2 regions of the Caldibacillus debilis DSM 16016 genome follow, and region 2 is predicted to be linked to the other one. Evidence: riboswitches for the same ligand, from Rfam matches in the RefSeq annotation. Region 2 holds a riboswitch; the other holds the start of a gene.
The links. Region 2 has a riboswitch for cobalamin ahead of A3EQ_RS21890 (DUF4430 domain-containing protein). Riboswitches for the same ligand answer to the same signal wherever they lie in the genome.

Region 1 (7,785 bases), on a different contig from region 2:
GTTTTCCGCCAAGGTGGCCCGGAACAATTCGCTGATAAAACGTCCGTGCTGCAGTTCATCCCGGTTGATATAGGAGATCATGGCCGATGTTCCGACCATTTTTTGATGCCTGGCCAAATGATAAAAGAAGGCAAATCCGGAATAGAAGTACAATCCTTCCAGCAGGGAGGAATACACCATGGTTTTCAACACGTTCAAAATCGTGGGATGTTCCGCGAATTCATTATAGACCTTCATGATCCGTTCGTTCCGTTTCAATAAAACGGGATCCCGGCGGCCCGTCTCGAAGGATGCGATCTGCAGATCTAAGGTGGCGACGGAAGAGAGCACATAGGCGTAACTGTGGTTATGTTCGCTTTCCTGATCGGCGATGGTCGCCATGATCGATTTGACCGACGGGTCCGTGGAATAATGGGAAATGCGCATGGCAATATCCGTTTGCGGGCCGTCCAGGGTGGCGAGCAGCCCGATGATTTTTAAAAAGGCATTTTGTTCCCCGGCGGAGAGGCTCGGAAATTGCTTCACATCATGGGTCATATCCACTTCGCTCGCCCGCCAGAACAAAGCGCGGATCTGTTCCCGGTAATCGTAAAAATGGGGGTAGGCGATATCATTCCAATTTAAGATCCCGCTGGCCTTCCCGCCGAAAAGGGCGGTCGATCTGTTCGGATTTTCCGGCTCCAAAACGGTTGCTTTTTTAAGGAGCTTTTCCAATGTTCGATCACTCCCTCCGTCCATTCCGTAACTTTCTTTTCCTGGGCACCCCGGGGGCTTTGTTCGATTTTTAAAGGTTCATAGGTCGATCCGTAAAATTTGGCGAGCTTGTCGCAGGCTTTGCAAAATAACTCGTCGCCGCCGAATTGAGTGTCCCCGGTGCCAAATATGAAGACATTTGCCGGTTTATAGCCGATTTTATAAACAAAATCCTTGACGATTTCCGGAGTGGCCCCCTTTCCCCAGGTAAAGGTGCCGAGAAAGATGAGATCGAAACGGGAAAGGTCGGGGATGTCCCGGTTAAGGCGGTTGATCCGGTATTTCTCGACGGCAAATCCTTCCCGGGCCAACCGGTTTTCGATGATCTCGGCCACTTCTTTCGTATTTCCGCTGAAGCTGGCATAACTGATCAGGACGCGCACCAGGAACACTCCTCGATATCGGATGCCGTGGACCGGACGTAATAGGTGGTTTTTAGTCCCGATTTCCAGGCCTGCAGATGAAGGTCGAGCAAAACCTTTGCCCGGATATTGTGGGGAACGTAAAAATTGAAGGAAACCGATTGGTCAATATGCTTCTGTCTCGCCGCGTTTTGCCGGATGGACCAGCGCTGATCGACGATGTAGGCCGACCGGCGGTAAATGTCATAGGTGCGGTGATCCAGATCGGGAGCCACAACCGGCAGCTTGTAATCCTTCTTTTCCTCGTAATAAAAGGGTTTAAAAACGGGATCGATGCCGCTGGTGGAACCGGCGATGACGGACGTGCTGGATGTGGGGGCGACGGCCATCAAATAGCCGTTGCGGATGCCGTGCTTTTGGGTCATTTTTCGAATTTCCTCCCATTCTTCGGCATTTTCGCCCGTCAAATAACCTCTTTTGGCGAAGTATTCCCCCGTTTGCCACTCACTTCCCTCAAACAGCGGGTACGGCCCTTTTTCTTTCGCCAGTTCGATGCTCGCCCGAATGGCCAAACGGGCGATTTTTTCATACAGTCTGTCCGCCAGTTCAACCGCTTCCTCCGATTCCCAATGGATCCTTTTCAAAGCCAGCAGGTGATGCCAGCCGAAGGTGCCGAGGCCGATCGCCCGATATTTCTTGTTCGTGGCCGCAGCCTGTTTGACGCTGATGGTGTTTAAATCGATCACGTTGTCCAGCATCCGCACCTGGATGGGAATGAGCCGTTCCAGGACTTGATCGGGAACCGCTTTTCCCAAATGGACGGAGGACAGGTTGCAAACCACAAAATCCCCGGCTTTTTTGCGGGTGATGATCACATCCCCGTCCATCGTTTCCTCGTATTGAACCGTAGGCGACATGTTTTGGGCAATCTCCGTGCAAAGATTGCTCGCGTAGATCATCCCGGCGTGCTTGTTCGGATTCATGCGGTTCACTTGATCGCGGTAAAACATGAACGGGGTGCCCGTTTCCAGCTGGGACTTCATGATTCGCGCCATGATTTGAATCGCGGGAATTTTTTGTTTCGATAACCGGTCATCATGGACGCAAGCAAAGTATTTTTCCCGGAAGGAGCCGTTTCCCGGTTCCTCATCATAAAAGTCTTCCAAGGCGAACCCCATGACCCGCTTCACTTCGTGGGGATCAAACAAGTACCAGTCTCCCCGCTTTTCCACCTGTTCCATAAACAGGTCGGGAATGCAGACGCCGGTGAAAATGTCATGGGCCCGCTGCCTTTCATCCCCGTTGTTCAATTTTAAATCCAAAAAGGAAAGGATATCGGCGTGCCAAACATCGAGGTAAACGCATATGGCGCCCTTCCGCCGCCCGAGCTGATCGACGCTCACGGCCGTGTTGTTCAGTTGTTTAATCCATGGGATGACACCGGATGATGCCCCTTTAAAACCTTTGATGGAGCTGCCGCGGCTCCTCACTTTCCCCATATATACCCCGATTCCTCCGCCGTCTTTGGAGAGCCTGGCCGCGTCGGTATTGCTGTTGTAGATGTCGATGAGCGAATCCGCCACCGTATCGATAAAACAGCTGGACAGTTGGCCGTGGGCCAGCCCGGCATTGGCCAATGTGGGAGTGGCGACCGTCATGTAAAGGTTCGATAATGCCCAGTAGGCCTCACGAACGAGGTGGGGGCGCCGTTCCTTCGGTTCATCTTGCATCAAATACAAGGCGATCGTCAGCCATCGCTCTTGGGGGAGTTCATAGATGTTTTTGTCATGGTCGGCGGCCAAATATCTGGTCGCCAAGGTATGTAAACCGGTATAGTCAAAAAGCAGGTCCTTGTCCGGATCGATGATCCGGGAAAGCAGGCGGATCTCCTCTTCCGTATATTTTTCCAGGATGTTTGGAGAATAAATGCCTTTCTCCACCAATGTTTTTTGCAGCCGGTAGTAATCCCCGTATTTTAACTCTTTCGCATATCCCCGGTTTTCACTCGCTTGGCGGTAAAGATCGTCCAAGTATATTCTGGCTGCGGCAAAGCTCCATTGCGGGTTCGCTTCGTCCACATTTTCCAATGCGGTTGCAATGAGCAATCGGGTCAGCCGGTCTTCCGTCAGTTCTTGTCTCTGTGCGATGGTCCGAAAGATTTTTTCCTTGTAAGCCGGAAGGCCGTTCAACGGGGCGCCGTCAAAAGAAGCCGCCCAATCGATCAAGGTTTCCAGCCTGTTTTTGTCAATTCCCTGATTTTTCGCGGTCGTGATCATTCCGGTCACTGCTCCCTCTTCCCCTTTCTGTTAGACATAAAAAAATATCCGCTCGGGGTTGAAAGCGGATAAACGACAGGAAAAGGACGGATCCCATTCGCCATCGTTTCACCTTCCCAACCCCCGAAGAAGTGAAACTTTAGGCAAGCAAGGCAGGTCTCCTGACTCATGCATCATCCTACTTGGGTCCCTTCCCGCATCGAATGGCCGGATTGGTGCGGAGGACGCGTCTTGGAGCGCCGGCCCTTCGATACAGTGGATATGACCCGTTCGTACGCATTTACAGTTGCGGGGACAGTTCCGGATTTTCACCGGATTCCCTTTTAAGCCTTGTTCAGGCACCTTGACTTGCCGATACTCAATATATTGTTTTATCATTCAAGAAAAACACAAAATATAGTGTTTGGGTACATCGTAACATGGGAACCGCAGGTTGTCAATCTTTGCCGGATCATGTTTTTCCGGTTATTGGACAACTTGCAATGAAATTTTTCTTTAGAAGGGCGGTTAAAATGACACCGGATTGCCGGTCATCCGTATTCGTAAATGGGAGTTTTTTTCGCGAAAGACCGTTCATTTTTATCAATACACGGAAGGGAAAATGGCTTAAAATATTGGTATAAGGAATCTTTCATGATGGGAGAGGGCCAGGTGGAATCTGAAGTAAAAAAGATTTTTCAAGGTACCGGATGGAAGCGGGTTATTATTTTTGCCATATTAATCTTTGTTCTTTACCTGTTGCGGGGGATCATCAACATCATTTTATTGACCTTCATTTTTTCCTTTTTGATGAACGGCCTGGAAAGGTTTATTTCCAGACGGGTGCCGCTCAACAGGAAAATTACGATTTTTATATTGTACTCTTTAGCCATTTTCGCTTTAACATACGGGATCGTAAAATATACGCCGGTATTCGTGAACGAAATCACCCAGCTGATCAGACAGCTGACCGATTTTTACTCCAAGCCCCAGGACAATGTCGTCATCAACTTCATCGTCGAACAGATCAAGCGGTATGAAATTACCAATTATATCAGCGTCGGCGTTTCATTTTTGGTCAAATATTTCAGCAATATCGGCACAATCAGCCTGCATGTGCTGCTATCCTTGATTTTAAGCCTGTTCTTTCTGCTGGAAAAGGAAAGGATCATCGCCTTTACCGGCAAGTTCAAGGACAGCAAGATCAGTTCCTTTTACAATGAAATCGAGTATTTCGGGAGGAAATTCATCCGGACCTTCGGCAAGGTGATCGAAGCCCAATTTTTGATCGCCACGGTCAACACCTTCTTGACGGTCTTTTTCCTCTGGCTGATGGATTTTCCGCAATTGTTCGGGCTCGCGATCATGATCTTTTTCCTCGGGCTGATTCCCGTGGCCGGCGTCATCATTTCCCTGATCCCCTTATGTTTTATCGCTTACAGCATCGGCGGCGTCATCAAAGTGGTTTATGTGCTGATCATGATCGCCGTCATCCACGCCATTGAGGCCTATATTTTGAATCCGAAATTTATGTCGGCGAAAACGAATCTCCCCGTTTTTTATACCTTCATCGTTTTGATTTTCGGCGAGCATTTTTTCGGGGTATGGGGGATGATCCTCGGGATCCCGATTTTCGTCTTCATTTTGGATGTGCTGGGGATCAAAACCATCGAGACCCCGGAAAAAGACGGGGCGGAAAAGAAAGAGGAAGTATCTGCTTAAAAAGGGCCGGCGAAACGCCGGCCCGTTCCGTTTCAGTTGCCGGATCCCCGCCCTTTCGGGGCCCGTCCGGACGGCGGAACCTTTCCTGCGGGAGGGGTTCGCCGGGGAAGCGGGCTTTTTTGCCCGGGCAAAGGAGTCACTGGTTTTCGTGAACTTATTTTTGGTCCGCCGGGAAAACGAGGCCGATCTGCCGGCGGATATTTTCCATGATCTTTGCGGTCAGGAGGGAGGTTTCAAAACTGTTCACGGCCGATTCCCGCTTCCCTTCCCGGATCAGCCGGACGAATTCCTTCACCTCATAGACCATGGTATTCTCCTCCTGTTTTCTGCCGATCTCTTCCCTTGTGCCGTCGTTGTAGACGATCGTCGCTTTGGCCGGGGAGGAGATCTTGTCGATGATGATTGTCCCTTTTTCCCCTTGGATTTCCGACGGGATGAAGGAATTGGCGATCTTCGAGTGGATCAGGACGGCTTCCATGTCCCGATAGGATAAAATGACGCTCCCTTCCCCGTCGACGCCGGATTCGAGCATGAAGGCGTTCGCCAGGACCTTCTCCGGTTCGCCGAAAAGAAAGACGGCGGGATACAGGCAATAAACGCCGATATCCATCAGGCTTCCGTTGGAGAAGGCGGGATTAAAGGCGTTTAACAGGATCCCTTCTTTATAGGCGTCATAGCGGGAAGAGTATTGGCAAAAATTAAAAAACGCCCGTCTGATCTTCCCGATTTTCGGCAAGTTTTCTTTTATGCTCAAAAAAGTCGGAATAAAGGTCGTTTTCAGGGCTTCCATGAACAGCACCCGGTTTTCCCTTGCCGTATCGAGCATCCGTTGCGCTTCCCGGAAGTTGGAGGCCAGCGGCTTTTCGCAAAGGACATGTTTCCCGTGCCGCATCATGAGGACGGCCTGTTCGCAATGCAGGGCGTTCGGGCTGGCGATATAAACCGCGTCGAAAGCGTCGCTTTTTGCCATTTGCTCCAAGTCGGTAAAGATGGTGTCCACCCCGTACTTCCCGGCGAATTCCTTCGCCCGCTCCGCCGTGCGGGAATAGACGGCGGCGAGCTGAAAGTCTCCGGCGAGATACCCGGCTTCAATGAATTTATCCGTAATCCAATTCGTTCCGATCACGGCAAATCGGATCATCCAATCTTCCCCTTTCCTTGTTTCGTTTGCGAGATCAATCGTTCTTCCACATGAGCCGGCCGGACTTCCGGCCGGAAGGAGGAAAGCCGAGGGATAAAGCGGATTCCCTTCTTTTACTTTACTACAGCGGGGACAAAAAGTCATGGCAGGGAAGCGGGATCAATGAAAACTTCCGGCTGAAACGGTGGCTTCAATACTTGTGCACATGGGTGCCCGCCGGTGATCATTGAAAACTTCCGAGGCGGCCCCTTTTGTGCAAAACATTTTTCCCGGATCCTGCCATTCGTCCGGGCCGTGAAAGGAAGCCGCCGGATCGGCGGGCATTTCCCGGCCGGCAAAATGCCGGCGGTGTTCCTTCCGCAGGGCAAATCTTTCAAAGGACCTAAAGGGCCGCGGAGCTTTTCCGGCCGGAGCCTCCCCTTCTAGGTCCTGCGCCTTGCCGCCCGGCGCCGCATGCCGGAAGTTTCGCCGCGGCGGAACGGCCCGTTAAAACAGGAAAAATAAGGAACTTTTTTTGGCGCGGATAGGTTTTTCCCGGATCATTTGGTATAATTTTTTCGGAATCAAATTCTTGGGGGAATCAATGCATGGAATGGAAACAAAGAGCGGAGAGATGGCTGCGCTTTGAAAACTTGGATCCGGAATTGAAAAAACAGCTGGAAGAGATGGCGAAAGACGAAAAAAAACTGGAAGACCTTTTTTATAAATACCTGGAATTCGGCACCGGCGGCATGCGCGGGGAGATCGGCCCGGGCACGAACCGGATCAACATTTATACGGTGAGGAAGGCTTCCGAAGGATTGGCGAGATTTTTGCTGGCATCGGGCGGCGAGGAAAAGGCCAAGCAAGGGGTTGTCATCGCCTATGACTCCCGCCGCAAGTCGAGGGAATTTGCCCTGGAAACGGCAAAGACGGTCGGAAAACACGGGATTAAAGCCTATGTTTTCGAGTCCCTCCGTCCGACCCCGGAGCTTTCCTTTGCGGTGCGCTATTTGCATGCCGCTGCCGGGGTGGTGATCACCGCCAGCCATAATCCGCCGGAATACAACGGCTACAAGGTGTACGGGGAAGACGGCGGCCAGCTGACGCCGAAAGCGGCCGACGAACTCATCCGTTACGTGTATGAAGTGGAAGATGAGCTTTCCCTGACGGTGCCGGGCGAACAAGAACTGATCGATCGAGGCCTGCTGCAATTTATCGGCGAAAACATCGACTTGGCCTATATCGAGAAATTGAAAACGATCCAATTGAACCGGGATGTCATTTTAAACGGGGGCAAGGATTTGAAGATCGTTTTCACCCCCCTGCACGGTACCGCCGGTCAATTGGTGCAAACGGGATTAAGGGAGTTCGGCTTTCAAAACGTCTATGTCGTTAAAGAACAGGAGCAGCCGGATCCGGATTTTTCCACGGTCAAATCGCCGAATCCGGAAGAGCATGAAGCCTTCGAAATCGCCATCCGCTACGGGAAAAAATACGATGCGGACCTGATCATGGGGACGGACCCGGACAGCGACCGGCTGGGGATCGTCGTCAAAAACGGCCGGGGAGA
Region 2 (7,785 bases):
GCGGCGGCGATCCGGCCGGCGAACATCATGGCGCATCGCGTGGCGCAGACTGCGGCGAATTCGATGTCATGGGTGACGAGGACGACCGTCGTCCCCTCCTTCCGCAGCGCCTTTAATAGATCGGCGAATTCCCTTTTCATCTCCGGGTCCATCCCCTTTGTCGGTTCATCCAGCAGAAGCAGCCGCGGGGAAGGAAGGAGCAAGGCGGCAAGGGCCGCTTTCTGCAGCTCGCCGCCGCTCACATCATAAGGATGGCGGTCCATGACGTGCCGGATGCGGAAAAATTCCGCCAGTTCCTCCGCCCTTTCCTTTCCGGCCTCGATCCGGAACCGCCCGGCGACGGCGGCCAATTCTCCGCCGATCGTGTCGCGGATAAAGAGAAGTTTCGGATTTTGCGGCAGATAGGCGATTTCCTCCGGCTGCGGCCGCGCCAATTTTTTTCCCCGATAGAAGATGCGCCCCCTTTGCACCGGAAGAAGGCCGGCCATGGCCTTGAGCAATGTGGATTTGCCCGTCCCGTTGGCCCCGACGATCGCCAGGAGCTCCCCTTCAAAGACGGTCAGGGAAAGGCGGTCAAGCACTTTCCTTTCGTCCTTCCCGTAGCGGAATTCCGCCGCCTTCACTTCCAACAGAGGCTGCTCCTTGTCCTTTTTTCCGGAATCCTCCTTTTCGGGATCGGCGGCCCCGACGGTGTATTGCCCGAGCCGCCTTTTTCCTTCCTTTACCGACAGGGGGAGATCCTCCGGATCCGGATCGGGGAAAAATTCCAAAAAGAGCCGGGGAACTGCCGGCAAGAAGGCGCGGACCGCCTTTTCCTCCCTTTTTTCCATCCGGCAGAGGGCCCTTTTCGGTGGTTCGTCCAATAGGAGCTTTCCCCTTTCCAAAAACAGGACCCGGTCTGCCAAGGGGAACACCTCGTCCAGGCGGTGTTCCGCCAGCAAAACCGTCAAGCCGAACTCCTCGTTCATCCGTTTGATGATATGCAAAAAATCCTTCGTGGCCACCGGATCCAATTGGGCCGTCGGTTCGTCCAGGAGCAGGACATCCGGCCCCATCAGCAGGACGGAGGCCAGATTGATCAGCTGTTTTTGGCCGCCGGAGAGGTGATGGATTTCCTTGTCCAGGAGCGGGTGGATCCCGAAAAAATGGGCCATTTCCGCCACGCGCTTTCGCATCTCATCCGTTTCCATCCCCATGTTTTCCAAACCGAAGACGAGTTCGTCCAGCACATGGTCCATGACGATCTGGTTTTCCGGATCCTGGAAGACGAACCCGATTTTTTTGGCCGCCAACATTTTATCCGTCCGTTCCAAAGGTTTGCCCCGGAACAAAATCTCCCCTTCCCGCCTTCCGTGCGGGGCGATCTCCCTTTTAAACAGCCTCAGCAGCGTCGATTTTCCGCTCCCCGAAGGCCCCAGAAGGAGGACGAACTCCCCGGGGTTCACGGCGAAGGAGATGTCTTCCAAGGCGCACCGGTCCCCGTCGGGATAGGAAAATGTCAAATTTTTCGCCTCCAGTATCGCCATGCCGCCGCCTCCTTTCCTTCCGCAATGAGCGGGAAGCCGATCAACAGCGCAAAAAAGGAAAAAAACACCCATTCCCTTCCGTACAACAGGACCGGTTCTAGACCCGGGAAAAGGGTGAGCAAGCCGTCCCCCAGATACCATCCGGCAACGGTTGCGGCGGACAAAGCCAACAAAAAAACGATGGCGGCAAAATCGCCGGGCCGGAAGGAATAGGGGGTGTATTTGCTCCGTTTCCCCAGTCCGTATCCCCTGGCGAGCATGGAATCGGCCGTTTGGATCCCGTCTTCCAGCGACCAGGTCAGCAGGATTTGGGTCAGGAGCATTCCGTGTTTCATCCGCTGCCGGAGCGGGCCGGCGGCGATGCCCATCCCCCTTCCCCTCTGGACCATCCCGATTTCGTCCAGCCTCCGTTTAAACAGGGGGACGAACCGCACCGCCAGCATGGCAAGCAGGGCCCATTTCGGCAGCCATTTGGAAAACAAAAACAAAAATTTTCTCCCGTCGATCACCAGATGGAAAGTGGAAAAAAGGGCCAAAAGGGAGAAGAGGGTGAGGCCGTTCATGGCGCCCTGAAGGACCGCTTCCAAGGTGACGGGATTTTGAAAGACATAAAACAGGATGACGCTGCCCCGGTGGTTGAAAAGGGGGGTCAGAATCAGGAGGGAGAGGGTGAACAGGGCAAAAAGGGCGCCCCAGCCTTTCAGCGTCCTCCCCCTGTCCAAAACCAGGTTGACCGCCGTCAAAATCAGGCCGGAAAAGAACAAAAAAAAGGGATGCTGACAGATCATGATGGCGGTAAAAGCGAAGACGTAGTACAACAGGGCGGCGAATGGATGAAGGGAGCGGAAACCGTCAGCCATCCGGCCTCACCTTTTTTTGAAAAGAGAAAATCTTATTCCGCATTTTCCGAAAGGGGGAATGCCTGCAGGAAACCATGGTGTCACCCGATTTCTTTCTCATTTGCCGGTTTGGGGAACATCTTCACCGGCTCAATTTTTTGTGAAATCCTTCGTGTAGAACCATACAATTTCGTCTCCGTTTTTCACGGGCTCGCTGCCCGCCCCCCGGTTCACGATGACCCCGTTCTTTTTGTACAGCCAGCCGCTCAGCGGCCCGTAGTCAAATTCATATAATCCATGGATGCCTTCCATGTACGCGCTCGCGCCCGAACCGCTCGCTTCGTATGGGATGTTTTTTTCCTTGAGAATTCGTATCGTGGCGGTAAAGACCGTATCCTTTGAACCGATCCCGATTTTCGAAGGCGGAAGAAAGACCTTCGTTTTGCCGTGTTCGTCAAGCCCGATCACGGATACGGTTACCGCCGGTTCGGGCCGGGATGCGGGTGATGCGGCGCCGGTTCCCGATTTTTTGCCCGGGGATGTGCCGGAAGCCGTCTGCCCGGAACGGCCGGCCTCCTGGACGGTTTTCTTTGCCGCCTTTTCCCCGTTTTTCCCCGGATTATCGGGGTTTTTCTCCGGATGATCGGAGGCGGCCGTTACCCCGGCCTTTTCCGCCGGATTGCCGCTTGCTCCGGTTCCCGTTTGGTCTCCGGCGGCCGAATCCGCTGCCGGGGCCTTTTCTTTTATGTCCCCGCCGGTATTCCTCCCGGTGGCTGCGGTTTCGGCTTTATCGCCGGCATCCCCGGCTTTTCCGGAACCGGCCGCCTGTTCGGCTTGCCAATCATCGGCCTTGTTTTGCGGCAGCGGACTGTCCTTTTCGCAGCCGGAAGAGAAGATAAATAGAATCAGGGCAACGGCCAGCAGCAAAACCTTTTTGCAAGATGCCAATCTGTCTCCCTCCCCGTGCCCGAACTCGCGGATCGGAAATGGATATCTCAACAACAGGCCCGCCCCGAAAATCAGCCCTTGAACACCTTTTTTCTTTGCAGGAGCAGGGCGGCGGCCAAAACCATCAGCAAAATGCCGGAAAGCAAAACTTCCACATGTCCGGCCGCCGTATCGGGCAAGCGTTTCCCTTCTCCGTCCGCATCGGTTTTTTGATCCGCCGGATTCGGTTCCGCGACGCCGGCGACCGGGACTTTTTCGCCTCCCGCAAACTGAAACACCGAGCCTTCGCCGCTCAAATATTTTTGATAGGCCGCCAGCGCCAGGTAGGCTTGCGCGGTCGACATCGGATTGGACGTTTCATCGGCAGGCAAATGGGCGAATCCCCCGTCCGCCTTTTGGAAATCGAGCAGGCGCCGGACCAGGCTGCCCCCCGGCTTTGTGAACGGTTCTCCCGCCGGGTCCACCCGGTTTGCCGTCAAGCCGATGATGACTTGGGCGATCGATTCGCTTGCTTCCCCGCCGTTTACGGCCTCGTTGAACCCGCCGGTGTCCGCCTGGGCCTTCGACAGCCAGTTGACCGCGGCATCGACGGCGTCTTTGACTTTCTTTTCACCGGTGTAGGGGGAAAGGGCCGCCAGGGCCATGCCCGTCATATCGCTGCTGGGACTGTCGCCGAAGAGGGACCATGCCCCGTTGTCCAGCTGGGCGTCCAAGATCGCGGCGACCAGTTTTTCCCGCGTCCATTTCGCCCTTTCAGGGACCTGATAATCCCCGCTGTCGAGGGCCAGCAGGGCAAAAATCGGTCCGTTGTTCCCTTGTTTCGTCATTCTTTCGTGGTTGGCCAATTTCTCGATCAAGTTGTAGCCGGCGACATCGGCCGCATCTCTCCCGGAAGCCGTCAAGACGAGGATCGCTTTGGCCAGGTCGGTAACGTTCCGGTAGTTCCCACCGTTGGCTGCGGCCTCTTCCGCCGTCTGTTCCGCATAAGTTTCGGGGACAGGCTGATGAAGGGCCTTCAAAGCCAGGATGCCGTACCAATCCAAATTCCGGTTTTTGGCGAAATAGCCGTTTATCCGCTCGATGGCCGTTTGGACTTCCTTCTTCAGGCTTTGGCCCGGCTTGTTTTGATTTCCGCCGCCCGGGTTCGGATCGGCGGGGTTGTCCGCGGGTTTATCGGAACCGCCGTCACCCGGGTTCGTTCCGCTGTCAAAGGGCACCGCCTTTATTTGGAGATGATCCCCTTCTTGCATTTGATAGCTGACAAGACCCTTATCCATGAACTTTCCGTTCATGTACATTTCCCAGTATCCGTTTCCGTCCAGCAAGCCGCCGATATCGTTAATGAAGGTGAGCCATCGGGAATCGACGGAAACATCAAGGGCCACCTTGCGTGCCTTTGCCGCCTGGACGAGGGCGTCATAGGCGGTTCCGCCTTTTACGATTTCCACTTCCGTTTCGGGAATGACTTCCTTCTGATCCGCCGCGACGGCGGACACTTTAACTGTGATCGTTTCCGGAGGATAAGAGGTGATTTTCAGCAAAAGATTGTCCCCGTTTTTCACTTTGTATGAGGAAACGCCAACGTTCGGATCTATGCCGTTGACAAAAAATCCCCAATAATCGCTGCCTTGCGGCTCGACATTTCCCACTTTGGTAATAAAGGCGCCCATTCCATCATAAAGCTGGTATTCCATAGGAATATTTTTCGCTTCGGTGACGGTTCGCAAAACACCGAAGGCCGTCTCTCCTTCAGTAGCTGGAACGGCAACCGTTTCCAATACCGGTGCCTTTTCGTCGTACCCGAGAATGGTGACCGTGACCGCGTTTTGCAAGGTTTCCGCCCGTGCCTGCAGGGCGGACAGGCCGCTTTGGGCGATGAGCAAGAACGTGACGGCGATCATGGCCAAAAACTTTTTCAACGAACGCGCATCCATCAATATCCTCCTCCCGAAGATTTTTCCAATAAAAAAACATCCCTCGGAGGAGATGTCATTTGCATGCCAAAGGGAGCCGTCTGAAATGACGGATCCGCGAAGACGCAAACGCACCCCCTATCCGCGTAGGGTTTACGTCATGAAAAATAGGCAGGTCTCCTGGCTCATGATCATCATTTCCCGGCACCTTCCCGTTTGCGAGGCAAACAGTGGCATCACGCCGGGAAACTCCCATTCACAGTGGCGGGACCGCGTCGGATTTTCACCGAACTTCCCTTTTAATGATTTCCCTCCGGTGCCCCGGCAAGGAAATCAACCTATTTTTCTGACTATTCAATTGACTTTATCTCCATCTTAATCCAGCGAAAAAAGAACGTCAAGACAAAAATGGAAAAGGAAAACCGCGGCCGGCTGATTTCGCCCTTTTTCCGGAAAAGCTTCAGCCGCACCCGGGTCCGCCGGCGCAGAAAAAAATCCGACTCAAGTCCAATCCAAAAGGGAACCCGGGTACATGATCAAAAATTCGAAAAGGGACTATGATGAAGACAAGAAAGGAGGAATGGAAATGGGAGAAGCGATTTTCCTGATCCTTGCCCTGATTTTGGGGATTACGGTTTTGTTTAACCTCGGGCCGATCATCGTTCTGGCGATCACCTTGTCGTTGGCCTATGTGGCTTTCCGGCAATACAAAAAAGCGGGGACGACGGGCAAAAAGATGTTGTGGCTGATCCTGTGCGGCGTCTTCCTCATCGCTTCCGTGACCAACGCGCCCGCCGTGGTCGGGCTGGCCGCCGCAGCCATCCTGTACCTTTTGTACAAAAACCGCAAAGAAAAGAAGGATTCCGCAGGAATCAACGGGAACGGGGACGATCCCTTCGTCCATTTTGAAAAGGAATGGCGGGAGTTAAGCCGTTCCTACAGGCCGAATGAATTTTGAGTATAAAAAAGGAAGGAGAGCAGATTCCTATGGCAAGCGTATTTGAACGGATGAAAAACGTGATTTTGGCCGACATTCACGAAATCCTTGACGAAAAGGAGAAAAAAAACCCGATTGCGATGCTAAACCAGTATTTGCGGGAATGCGAAAAGGAAACGGAAAAGGTCCGGAAACTGGTGGAAAGGCAATATTTGCTGAAGGATGAATTCACCCGCGAATACCACCACGCCCTGGAGATGGCGGAAAAAAGGAAAAAACAATCGGAAATCGCCGAAAGGGCCGGCGAAGCGGAGCTTTTTGAATTCGCCCAAAGCGAACATATGCAGTACGCGGAACGGGCGGCCCGGCTGAAGGAAGCGAAGGAGAAGGCGGAAGAGCAGCTGGTCCAGCTGGAAAGAAAGTACGAGGAATTGAAACATAAGCTGAAGGACATGCAATTGAAGCGCATGGAACTGATGGGCAGGGAAAACATCGCCCGGGCCCAATACCGGATGAACAAATGGCTGGAGGAACCCGCCTATTCCGAAACGGCCTTCCGGCGGTTCGCCGAAATCGAAAGATATTTGGAAAGGCTGGAATACCAGGTGAATTCCGATTACTTCCGGCATACGATCGACGCGAAGATCGCCCAATTGGAAAAAAGGCTGAAAAACGAAGAAAGCCATTAAAAAGGTAAGGAAAAAATGGTATTCTAGAAGGCGTAGTAACCCTTTACTGCGCCTTTCGCCCGTTGGGGAGGGCGCAAGGAATATCTTTCCGAGAAAGGAGGCCCCCCATGCGGAAATACTGGAATGTCGATCAAATCAGCGGGCTGATTCTGCTTGCGGTCGCAGCCCTGGTCATCGAGCTCCTGTTTTTCGACGGGGGGCTTCTCATCAGTCTGGCGGCCGGCTTGGCATGCCTTTATTTCAGCAAAAAACAGCGGGAAGCGGCGGCGAAGAAAGCCTTGTTCCTCATCGGCTGCTTCATTCTCGCCCTTACCGTCGTCAACATGATGACCTTCCGTCTGTTCGTCCTCGGGGTCGTGGGATGGGTCGTTTACCGATATTACCAGTCGAAAAAACATCCGCAAGTGATTGCCCCTCCTTTCCCCGAACATCCGGTGCCGGAACGGAAGGTTTTGAAACGAAAGCCCCTGTTTCAAAACCTTTTGTTCGGCAGCCAACGGACGCCGCGGGAAGTCTACGAGTGGAACGATATTCATCTTTTGCTCGGCATCGGGGACGTGGTGATTGATTTAAGCAATACTTTTTTGCCGAAAGACGCCGTCATTTCCATCCGGGGCTTCGTCGGCAATGTGCAAATCCTCATCCCCTACGAAGTCGAATTTTCCATCCATCATACGGCCGTTTTCAGCCAGGTGCAAATCCTGGATGAAATCGGGGAACGGGTCATCAATGAAGCGATCGAGTATGAAACGGAAGCTTACGGGAGTGCGACGGAAAAAGTGAAGATCTTCACCTCGATGATCGTCGGGAAAGTCGAGGTGAGAAGGGTATGAACCTGTTTTTCCGGCAATTGGCCGCCGGCTTCGCGGTGATCCTGCCGCTCGTTGCGGCCATCAGCACCATTCTGTTCGCCGCCTATCCGTTGGACGACTG

Region 1: another riboswitch for cobalamin. It lies ahead of A3EQ_RS0111535 (ribonucleoside-diphosphate reductase subunit alpha); the one in region 2 lies ahead of A3EQ_RS21890 (DUF4430 domain-containing protein).

Annotation. Positions count from the first base shown of each region.
Region 1 covers NZ_KB912892.1:19,418-27,202, reverse strand. The annotation lists gene A3EQ_RS0111545 (ribonucleotide-diphosphate reductase subunit beta) at 1-738, opposite strand, end outside; gene A3EQ_RS20995 (flavodoxin) at 621-1,136, opposite strand; gene A3EQ_RS0111535 (ribonucleoside-diphosphate reductase subunit alpha) at 1,124-3,391, opposite strand; cobalamin riboswitch at 3,527-3,752, opposite strand; gene A3EQ_RS20990 (AI-2E family transporter) at 4,043-5,092, shown strand; gene A3EQ_RS0111520 (Gfo/Idh/MocA family protein) at 5,247-6,233, opposite strand; gene A3EQ_RS0111505 (phospho-sugar mutase) at 6,821-7,785, shown strand, end outside.
Region 2 covers NZ_KB912915.1:84,403-92,187, reverse strand. The annotation lists gene A3EQ_RS0117440 (ABC transporter ATP-binding protein) at 1-1,526, opposite strand, end outside; gene A3EQ_RS0117435 (energy-coupling factor transporter transmembrane component T) at 1,499-2,386, opposite strand; gene A3EQ_RS21895 (DUF4430 domain-containing protein) at 2,516-3,313, opposite strand; gene A3EQ_RS21890 (DUF4430 domain-containing protein) at 3,385-5,247, opposite strand; cobalamin riboswitch at 5,380-5,583, opposite strand; gene A3EQ_RS0117415 (lmo0954 family membrane protein) at 5,813-6,184, shown strand; gene A3EQ_RS0117410 (PspA/IM30 family protein) at 6,214-6,852, shown strand; gene liaF (cell wall-active antibiotics response protein LiaF) at 6,960-7,685, shown strand; gene A3EQ_RS0117400 (sensor histidine kinase) at 7,682-7,785, shown strand, end outside.